3 regions of the Streptomyces sp. NPDC059355 genome follow, and region 1 is predicted to be linked to each of the others. Evidence: riboswitches for the same ligand, from Rfam matches in the RefSeq annotation. Region 1 holds a riboswitch; each other region holds the start of a gene.

Region 1 (3,267 bases):
GCGGGACCTGGGCATCAAGGACATGGGCACGCTGCTCCCGGGCCACGGCGGCATCATGGACCGCCTCGACTCCCTGCTGCCGACCGCCCCGGTCGTGTGGCTGCTGCTCGCCGCCTTCGTCGGCACCGGCTGAAACCGGGCTCCGCGGCTTCCGGCCGACGGGCGGTTCACCAGGGCAACCCCGCTGAGCTGGGACGACGTACGTCTGAAGGCTTTGGGTGGGTCCGGGCGGTTACTCTTGAAGGGCGCGCTGCTTCTGCGGCGCGCCTTTCGTCTTACGAGGAGTACCAGCCATGGCCCGCCCTGTCCCGGGAGAGCTCACCTTCGTCGCCCCTCGCGGGGTCAAGAAGCCGCCCCGGCATCTCGCCGACCTCACCCCCGAGGAGCGTCGCGAGGCGGTCGCCGCGATCGGCGAGAAGCCCTTCCGGGCCAAGCAGCTCTCGCAGCACTACTTCGCCCGGTACGCGCACGACCCGGCCGAGTGGACCGACATCCCGGCGGGCTCGCGCGAGAAGCTCCGCGACGAGCTGCTGCCGGACCTGATGAGCGTCATCCGCCACATCTCGTGCGACGACGACACCACGCGCAAGACCCTGTGGAAGCTGCACGACGGCACGCTCGTCGAGTCCGTGCTGATGCGCTACCCCGACCGGGTCACCATGTGCATCTCCTCGCAGGCCGGCTGCGGCATGAACTGCCCGTTCTGCGCCACCGGCCAGGCGGGCCTGGACCGCAACCTGTCCACCGCCGAGATCGTCCACCAGATCGTCGACGGCATGCGCGCGCTGCGCGACGGCGAGGTCCCCGGCGGCCCGGCCCGGCTGTCCAACATCGTCTTCATGGGCATGGGCGAGCCGCTGGCCAACTACAAGCGGGTCGTCGGCGCCATCCGCCGCCTCACCGACCCCGAGCCCGACGGCCTGGGCCTGTCGCAGCGCGGCATCACCGTCTCCACCGTCGGCCTGGTCCCGGCGATGCTGCGCTTCGCCGACGAGGGCTTCAAGTGCCGCCTCGCGGTCTCGCTGCACGCCCCGGACGACGAGCTGCGCGACACCCTCGTCCCCGTGAACACCCGCTGGAAGGTCCGCGAGGTCCTCGACGCGGCCTGGGAGTACGCCGAGAAGTCCGGCCGCCGGATCTCCATCGAGTACGCCCTGATCCGCGACATCAACGACCAGGCCTGGCGCGGTGACCTCCTCGGCAGGCTGCTCAAGGGCAAGCGCGTCCACGTCAACCTGATCCCGCTGAACCCGACGCCGGGCTCGAAGTGGACCGCCTCGCGTCCCGAGGACGAGAAGGCCTTCGTCGAGGCCATCGCCCGCCACGGCGTGCCGGTGACCGTACGGGACACCCGTGGCCAGGAGATCGACGGCGCGTGCGGCCAGCTGGCGGCCTCGGAGCGCTAACCTGCGGTTTCCGCGGGCCCGATTCGGCCACGGGGTACCCTGTGGCCGAACCAATTGCATATTCCGACAGGGGAGCGCCACAGCGCTGAGAGTGCGGTAACCGTCATCCGCAGACCCTCTGAACCTCGCCCCGGTCATTCGGGGTAGGAAGTTCGGTCATCACTCAAGCTGTTGCGCCCTGCCCGGCGACCGCTCGCACTGAGCGCCGGGCAGGGCCGCGTCTTCTCCTGGTCATCCCAGGAGGAATTCACCAGTGAGCACCACCAAGAAGTTCGCGGGCGCGGCGCTCGCGGCCGCGCTCGGCGTCGCCACGCTCAGCGCCTGCGGCGGCGGCGACGCCAAGGACAAGTCCGCGGGCGGTTCCGGCGAGGCGCCGAAGTCCAAGACGGTCACGCTCGTCTCGCACGACTCCTTCAACGTGACCGACACGGTCCTCAAGGAGTTCGAGCAGCAGAGCGGCTACACCGTCAAGGTCCTGAAGTCCGGGGACGCGGGCGCCGCCCTCAACCAGGAGATCCTCACCAAGGGCTCCCCGCGGGGCGACGTCTTCTTCGGTGTGGACAACACGCTGCTCTCGCGCGCCCTCGACAACGGCATCTTCACGCCGTACGAGGTCAAGGGCCTCGCGGACGTGAAGCCCGAGTACGTGCTCGACAAGGAGCACCGGGTCACGCCCGTCGACTCCGGCGACATCTGCGTCAACTACGACAAGGCGTACTTCGCCGACAAGAAGATCGCCCCGCCGCAGACGCTGGACGACCTGGTCAAGCCGGAGTACAAGAACCTGCTGGTCACCGAGAACGCGGCGACCTCCTCGCCGGGCCTCGGCTTCCTGCTCGCCTCCGTCGGCAAGTACGGCGAGGAGGGCTGGAAGGACTACTGGAGCAAGCTCAAGGCCAACGGCGTCGAGGTCGTCGACGGCTGGGAGCAGGCCTACAACGAGCGCTTCTCCGGCTCCGCGGGCGGCAAGAAGGCCAAGGGCGACCGGCCGCTGGTCGTCTCGTACGCCTCCAGCCCGCCGGTCGAGGTCCTTTACGGCGAGCCGCAGCCGGCCGAGGCGCCCACGGGCGTGGCCACCGGCACCTGCTTCCGCCAGGTCGAGTTCGCGGGCCTGCTCAAGGGCGCGAAGAACGAGGAGGGCGGCAAGGCGCTCCTCGACTTCCTGGTGAGCAAGAAGTTCCAGGAGGACATGCCGCTCCAGATGTTCGTGAACCCGGTGGTGAAGGACGCCAAGCTGCCGGAGCTGTTCACGAAGCACGGCGTGGTCGTCGAGAAGCCCGAGAACGTCGCTCCCGAGACCATCGCCAAGAACCGTGAGCAGTGGGTCAAGGCATGGTCCTCGCTCGTCGTGAAGTAGGACGCGAGAGCGCACGCGGTACGGCCGTCCGGCTCCTGCTGATGGCCGTGCCGCTCGCCTTCTTCGGGGTGTTCTTCGCGTATCCGGTGGCCGCGATCGTCGGCCGCGGGATCAAGACCGACGAGGGCTGGCAGTTCGGGCGGATCGGCGAGGTGCTGACCCGCCCCGACATCGCCGATGTGCTCTGGTTCACCACCTGGCAGGCGTTCGCCTCCACGGTGCTCACGCTCCTGATCGCACTCCCGGGCGCGTACGTCTTCGCGCGCTTCGAGTTCCCCGGCAAACAGCTGCTGCGGGCGGTGGTCACGGTCCCGTTCGTACTGCCGACGGTGGTGGTCGGCACCGCCTTCCTGGCGCTGGTCGGGCGGGGCGGACTGCTGGACGAGCTGTGGGGCGTCCGGCTGGACACCACCGTGTGGGCGATCCTCCTCGCGCACGTCTTCTTCAACTACGCCGTCGTCGTACGGACGGTCGGCGGGCTCTGGGCGCAGCTGGACCCGCGCC
Region 2 (3,267 bases), on a different contig from region 1:
GGCTCGGCCGGGAGCGTCTCGTCGTGGAACTCGCGGGCCGTGTCCGGGTCGAGGGCCAGGTTGAACTGGTCCTCCCAACGGAACTCGAAGCGCGCGTCCGACAGGGCGTCGTCCCACTCCTGGGCACCCGGGTGGCCCTTGGCGAGGTCCGCCGCGTGCGCAGCGATCTTGTACGTGATGACGCCGGTCTTCACGTCGTCGCGGTTGGGCAGGCCCAGGTGCTCCTTCGGCGTGACGTAGCAGAGCATCGCGGTGCCCCACCAGGCGATCATCGCGGCGCCGATGCCCGAGGTGATGTGGTCGTACGCCGGGGCGACGTCCGTGGTCAGCGGGCCGAGCGTGTAGAACGGCGCCTCCTCGCAGATCTCCTGCTGGAGGTCGATGTTCTCCTTGATCTTGTGCATCGGGACGTGGCCCGGGCCCTCGATCATGGTCTGCACGTTGTGCCGCTTGGCGATCGTGTTCAGCTCGCCCAGCGTCTTCAGCTCCGCGAACTGCGCCGCGTCGTTGGCGTCGGCGATGGAGCCGGGGCGCAGGCCGTCGCCCAGCGAGTACGTGACGTCGTACGTCGCGAGGATCTCGCAGAGCTCCTCGAAGTTCGTGTAGAGGAAGTTCTCCTTGTGGTGCGCGAGACACCAGGCAGCCATGATCGAGCCGCCGCGGGAGACGATGCCGGTCTTGCGGCGGGCGGTCAGCGGCACGTACGGCAGCAGCACGCCGGCGTGGACCGTCATGTAGTCGACGCCCTGCTCGGCCTGCTCGATGACCGTGTCCTTGTAGATCTCCCAGGTCAGGTCCTCGGCGCGGCCGTCGACCTTCTCCAGCGCCTGGTACAGCGGCACGGTGCCGATCGGAACCGGGGAGTTGCGCAGCACCCACTCGCGAGTGGTGTGGATGTTGCGGCCGGTCGAGAGGTCCATGACCGTGTCGGCGCCCCATTTGGTGGCCCAGGTCATCTTGTCGACCTCCTCCTCGATGGAGGAGGTGACCGCGGAATTGCCGATGTTGGCGTTGACCTTCACCAGGAACCGCTTGCCGATGATCATCGGCTCGATCTCCGGGTGGTTCACGTTCGCGGGAAGCACCGCGCGACCCGCGGCGATCTCCTCGCGGACGACCTCGGGGGAGACGTTCTCGCGGATCGCGACGTACTCCATCTCCGGGGTGATCTCGCCGCGGCGGGCGTACGCGAGCTGCGTGACGGCGGCGCCGCCACGGCCTCGGCGGGGCTGACGCGGGCGGCCCGGGAAGACCGCGTCGAGGTTCTTGAGGCCACCGCGCGGCGAGGTGTGCTTGATGCCGTCGTCCTCGGGCCGCACCGGCCGGCCCGCGTACTCCTCGGTGTCGCCGCGGCTGATGATCCAGTTCTCGCGCAGCGCGGCCAGGCCACGCCGTACGTCGGTCTCGATCTGCGGGTCGGTGTACGGCCCGGACGTGTCGTAGAGCGTCACGTCCTTGCCGTTGGTGAGGTGGACCTGGCGGACCGGAACCCGGAGGTCGGGCCGGGAGCCTGCCAGGTATCCCTTGTGCCAGCCGGGCTGGCGCTCGGTCTGGCCGTCGGCGTCCTGGCTGACGGCAGGCGTGCGTGCGTCCTGAATGGTCATGAGACCTGATCTCCCTACGCCGGCATTACCCGGTAACAGGTTCGGCGGTCGACGCAGCCTCTTCCCGTACGCATATGTGCTGCGCGTACGGTGATCAGCGCCCTCTCAGCCCGGTGCTCCGAGCTCCCGCGTTGTGCAAAGGTGCCCCCACGCTAGCGTCATTTGTGGCGTGCTGAACAGTGGGCCCCCTCAACTCTTGCGATGATCTGCCGGTGAAGTCCTCGCCGCAGCCTCCCTCCGCGCCCACCGAGCCCCCGGGTCACGCCGACCACGCACACGTGGGCCGCGGGCATGACCACGAGCATGACCAGAGCCCATCCCAGGGCCACTCCCACGGTCATTCCCACGGCCACGGACCGGCGGCTCCCGTCTCGAAGCACCTGCGCAAGGTCATCGCCGCGGTCCTGATCCCCTTCGCCGTCGCCGTCTTCGTCGGCATGGTGGTGCTCTGGCCGGGCGGCGCCCCTGCCCACGAGCGCTCCGGGGTCGGCTTCGACCGGCAGACCCAGCAGGGCAAGGTCGTCGCGCTCGAACAGGTCGACTGCAAATCGGTGAACGCCTCGCAGGTGCCGACCACGGGAAGCGTCTCCACTCCGGAGGGCCGCGAGGCCCGGGCCCAGCAGACCGGTGACTGCAAGAAGGCCACCGTCGAGGTCGCCACCGGGCCGGACAAGGGCCGCACGTTCGTCGAGATCGTGCAGCCGGGAGCGCCACGACAGTTGGAGAACGGCCAGGAGGTGGTCGTCGCGTACGCGCCGGACGCGCCCCGGGACCTCCAGTACTCCGTGGTCGACGTGAACCGCAAACTTCCCCTGGCGGTGCTGGCCGGCATCTTCGCGGTGGCCGTGGTCGTCGTCGGGCGGATGCGAGGCCTGTTCGCGCTGATCGCGCTGGTGGTCAGCTTCGGCGTGCTGACCCTCTTCATCCTCCCGGCGATCCTGCAGGGCTCGAACCCGCTGGTCGTCGCGGTCGTCGGGGCCAGCGCGATCATGCTCATCGCGCTCTACATGTGCCATGGCCTGAGCGCCCGTACGTCCGTCGCCGTCCTGGGCACGCTCGTCTCGCTGCTGCTGATCGGGCTGCTCGGCTCGGTGTTCGTCGACTGGGCGTTCCTCAGCGGCAACACCGACGACAACACGGGGCTGATCCACGGGCTCTACCCGGACATCGACATGAGCGGTCTGCTGCTCGCGGGCGTGATCATCGGATCACTGGGTGTGCTCGACGATGTGACGGTCACCCAGACATCGGCGGTCTGGGAACTCCACCAGGCCGATTCGTCGATGGGGTCCCGCGCCTTGTACCGGGCGGCCATTCGGATCGGCCGCGACCACATCGCCTCGGTGGTGAACACCCTGGTGCTGGCCTACGCGGGCGCGGCGCTTCCGCTGCTGCTGCTGTTCTCGATCGCGAACAGCAGCATGGGCTCGGTGGCCAACAGCGAGCTGGTCGCGGAGGAGATCGTACGGACCCTCGTCGGGTCGATCGGCCTGGTGGCCTCGGTCCCGGTGACCACCGCGCTCGCCGCGCTGGTGGTCTCCGCCGACCGGCCGGGATCACCGGCCGGAACGGCGGCTTCTGGGCCGGTCCGCGGCGGCCGGGGGCGGCGGCGCAAGCGCTGAGCGACCCGGGGGGCTCGGGGGCCCGGGGCGACTCGGCTCGT
Region 3 (3,267 bases), on a different contig from region 1:
GGACCGCGGCCAGCGCCCCGTCCCGGAGCCAGCACACCGACCAGCCCGCCTCGGCGGGGTCCCCGCGCCACACCAGCTCGTCGGCGCCCGCGTGGTGCCCCGCGTACTGCACGAAGCGCCCGAACTGCTCCGACCAGAAGTACGGCACCGGGTCGTACACCTGCAGCGCGCTCCCTGCCACGATGTTCGCCGCGACCACCCGCGGCCCCTGCAGGGCGTTGTCCCAGTGGTGCACCAGCAGTCGCGCCCCGTAGCGGGCCGACGGGAACGAGGCGCAGTCGCCGACCGCGTACACCCCGGGCAGGGTGGTCCTCAGGTACTCGTCCGCCGTGACCGCGCCCTCCGGCCCGAGCTCGACCCCCGAGTCCGCGAGCCACCGGGTCGCCGGCCGGGCCCCGATGCCCACCACCACCGCTCCCGCCGGCAGCTCCCGCCCGTCCGCGAGCAGGACCCGCCCGGACTCCACCGAGGAGACCTTGGCTCCGGTCAGCAGGGCGGCCCCGGCCTCCTCGTACCAGTGGGCCATGGGGGCCGCGACCTCCGCGGGCAGCGCCCCGGCCAGCACCCGGTCCGCCGCCTCGACCACGGTCACCGTGCAGCCCACCTCGCGCGCGGCCGTGGCGAACTCGGCGCCGATCCAGCCCGCTCCGACCACCACGGTCGCCGGCGTCCGGGCCAGCACCGGCCGCAGCCGGGCCGCGTCGTCCAGGGTGCGCAGCAGGTGCACGCCGGGGACGCCCTCGGCCCCGGGCAGGGTCAGCGGTTCGGCGCCGGTCGCCAGGACCAGGACCTCGTACGGAACCGGTCCCGCCTCGGTGTCCAGCTCGCGCTCGGCGGCCCGCAGCCCGGTGACCTCCACCCCGAGCCGGAGCACGACGCCGAGCCCCTCGAAGTCCACGTCGAACGCGGAGTCCTCGGCCTTGCCGAGCAGCACCGCCTTCGACAGCGGAGGCCGGTCGTACGGCTGGTGGGGCTCGGCGCCCAGCAGGGTGATCGGGCCGCGCCACCCCTGCTCCCGCAGCGCGACCGCGGTCTGCACTCCGGCCATTCCGGCGCCGACGATGACGACGCCGCTCTGAGTCTGTTCCGTCTGCTCGCTCACGGCGCCCAGCCTAGCGATCTGATGGCACGTCAGGAACAGTGGCCCGGCGCGGCGGCCGGGGAGGCAGCCTTACCCGCCCCCGGCGGCGGGGTTAGGCTGGCGCCCGTACCTATCGCGGGAGTCCGGGCGGACCGGGCTGAGAGGGAGGCTGAGCGGCCTCCGACCGTACGAACCTGATCCGGGTCATGCCGGCGAAGGGAGGGGCTGGACGCCCATGCACTCATCTCGAAAGGGATCCGACGCGGGATCCACAGGGTCCACCGGATCCACCGGATCCGCAGGGTCCGACGTCCTCGTCATCGGGGGCGGGATCATCGGCCTGGTCACCGCCTGGCGGGCGGCCCGGCACGGGCTGCGGACCGTACTCGCCGATCCCGCGCCCGGCGGTGGCGCGGCGCAGGTCGCGGCGGGCATGCTCGCCGCCGTCACGGAGCTGCACTACGGCGAGGAGACCCTCCTCGGGCTCAACCTCGCCTCCGCCGCCCGCTACCCGGAGTTCGCCGCCGAGCTGGCCGAGGCCAGCGGCGGGACGGACATCGGATACCGGGCCTGCGGCACGCTCGCCGTCGCCCTCGACGCCGACGACCGGCTTCACCTGCGCGAGCTGCACGCCCTCCAGCGCCGCTGCGGCCTGGAGTCCGAGTGGCTCACCGGCCGCGAGTGCCGCCGCCTTGAGCCGATGCTGGCCCCGGGCGTACGGGGCGGCCTGCGCGTGGACGGGGACCACCAGGTCGATCCGCGCCGGCTGGCGGCCGCGCTGCTGGCCGCCTGCGAGGGCGCCGGCGTGGAGATCCGCCGGGCGGCCGCGGAGCGGCTGCTGACCGCGGCCGACAGGGCCGTCGGCGTACGGCTCGACGACGGTACGGAGCTGCGCGCCGACCAGGTGGTCCTGGCCGCGGGCTCGCTCAGCGGCCGGCTGGCCGGCGTACCGGCGCAGGTGCTGCCGCCCGTACGGCCGGTGAAGGGACAGGTGCTGAGGCTCGCGGTGCCGCGGGCGTACGCGCCGTTCCTGTCGCGGACGGTACGGGCGGTGGTGCGCGGCAGCCACGTGTACCTGGTGCCGCGGGAGAACGGCGAGCTCGTCATCGGGGCCACCAGCGAGGAACTCGGCTGGGACACGACGGTCACCGCGGGCGGGGTGTACGAACTCCTTCGCGACGCACACGAATTGGTGCCCGGCATCACCGAACTGCCGCTGACCGAGACCCGGGCCGGGCTGCGGCCCGGATCCCCGGACAACGCCCCGCTGCTGGGCCCGACCGACCTGCCCGGCCTGCACCTGGCCACCGGGCACTACCGCAACGGGGTACTGCTGACCCCGCTCACCGGCGACGTGATGGCACAGCTGCTGACCACCGGCACGCTGCCCGAGATCGCCCGCCCGTTCAGCCCGCGCCGGTTCTCCACCGCACGTCAGGAGTCGTACGCATGACCATCTCCGTCAACGGCGAGCCGCGCGAGATCGCGGCCGGCACCACGCTCGACGCGGTGGTCGCCGCCTTGACCGCGGCCCCGACCGGGGTCGCGGCCGCACTGAACGAGACCGTGGTCCCGCGCCGCCAGTGGCCGCTGACGGCGGTGGGCGAGGGTGACCGGGTCGAGGTCCTCACCGCGGTGCAGGGGGGCTGAGCGCGATGGCGGACGACGCTTTCGAGCTGGGCGGCCGGACCTTCTCGTCCCGTCTGATCATGGGGACGGGCGGGGCGCCGAGCCTGGACATCCTGGAACGGGCGCTGGTCGCGTCCGGCACGGAGCTCACGACGGTGGCGATGCGGCGGCTGGACCCGACGGTGCAGGGCTCCGTCCTGTCGGTGCTGACGCGCCTGGGCATCTCCGTACTCCCCAACACGGCGGGGTGCTTCACGGCGGGCGAGGCGGTGCTGACGGCGCGCCTCGCACGGGAGGCGCTGGGCACGGACTGGATCAAGCTGGAGGTCGTGGCGGACGAGCGGACGCTGCTGCCGGACGGGGTGGAGCTGCTGGACGCGGCGGAGACGCTGGTCGACGAGGGCTTCACGGTGCTGCCCTACACGAACGACGACCCGGTGCTGGCGCGCAAGCTGGAGGACGTGGGCTGCGCGGCGATCATGCCGCTGGGGTCGCCGATCGGCTCGGGGATGGGCATCCGGAACCCGCACAACTTCGAGCTGATCGCGGAGCGGGCC

The links. A riboswitch is a leader RNA that binds a small molecule or an ion and turns the genes downstream of it on or off. The one in region 1 is predicted to bind thiamine pyrophosphate.
Region 2: another riboswitch for thiamine pyrophosphate. It lies ahead of thiC (phosphomethylpyrimidine synthase ThiC); the one in region 1 lies ahead of ACFXGI_RS35545 (thiamine ABC transporter substrate binding subunit).
Region 3: another riboswitch for thiamine pyrophosphate. It lies ahead of thiO (glycine oxidase ThiO); the one in region 1 lies ahead of ACFXGI_RS35545 (thiamine ABC transporter substrate binding subunit).

The regions. Positions count from the first base shown of each region.
Region 1 is NZ_JBHYXN010000061.1:18,511-21,777, forward strand. Features, by position in the region: gene ACFXGI_RS35535 (phosphatidate cytidylyltransferase) at 1-133, shown strand, start outside; gene rlmN (23S rRNA (adenine(2503)-C(2))-methyltransferase RlmN) at 294-1,406, shown strand; TPP riboswitch at 1,465-1,574, shown strand; gene ACFXGI_RS35545 (thiamine ABC transporter substrate binding subunit) at 1,660-2,763, shown strand; gene ACFXGI_RS35550 (ABC transporter permease) at 2,805-3,267, shown strand, end outside.
Region 2 is NZ_JBHYXN010000007.1:125,547-128,813, reverse strand. Features, by position in the region: gene thiC (phosphomethylpyrimidine synthase ThiC) at 1-1,604, opposite strand, end outside; TPP riboswitch at 1,599-1,744, opposite strand; gene ACFXGI_RS09450 (YibE/F family protein) at 1,817-3,226, shown strand.
Region 3 is NZ_JBHYXN010000014.1:11,869-15,135, forward strand. Features, by position in the region: gene ACFXGI_RS15780 (NAD(P)/FAD-dependent oxidoreductase) at 1-1,102, opposite strand, end outside; TPP riboswitch at 1,207-1,319, shown strand; gene thiO (glycine oxidase ThiO) at 1,317-2,534, shown strand; gene thiS (sulfur carrier protein ThiS) at 2,531-2,731, shown strand; gene ACFXGI_RS15795 (thiazole synthase) at 2,737-3,267, shown strand, end outside.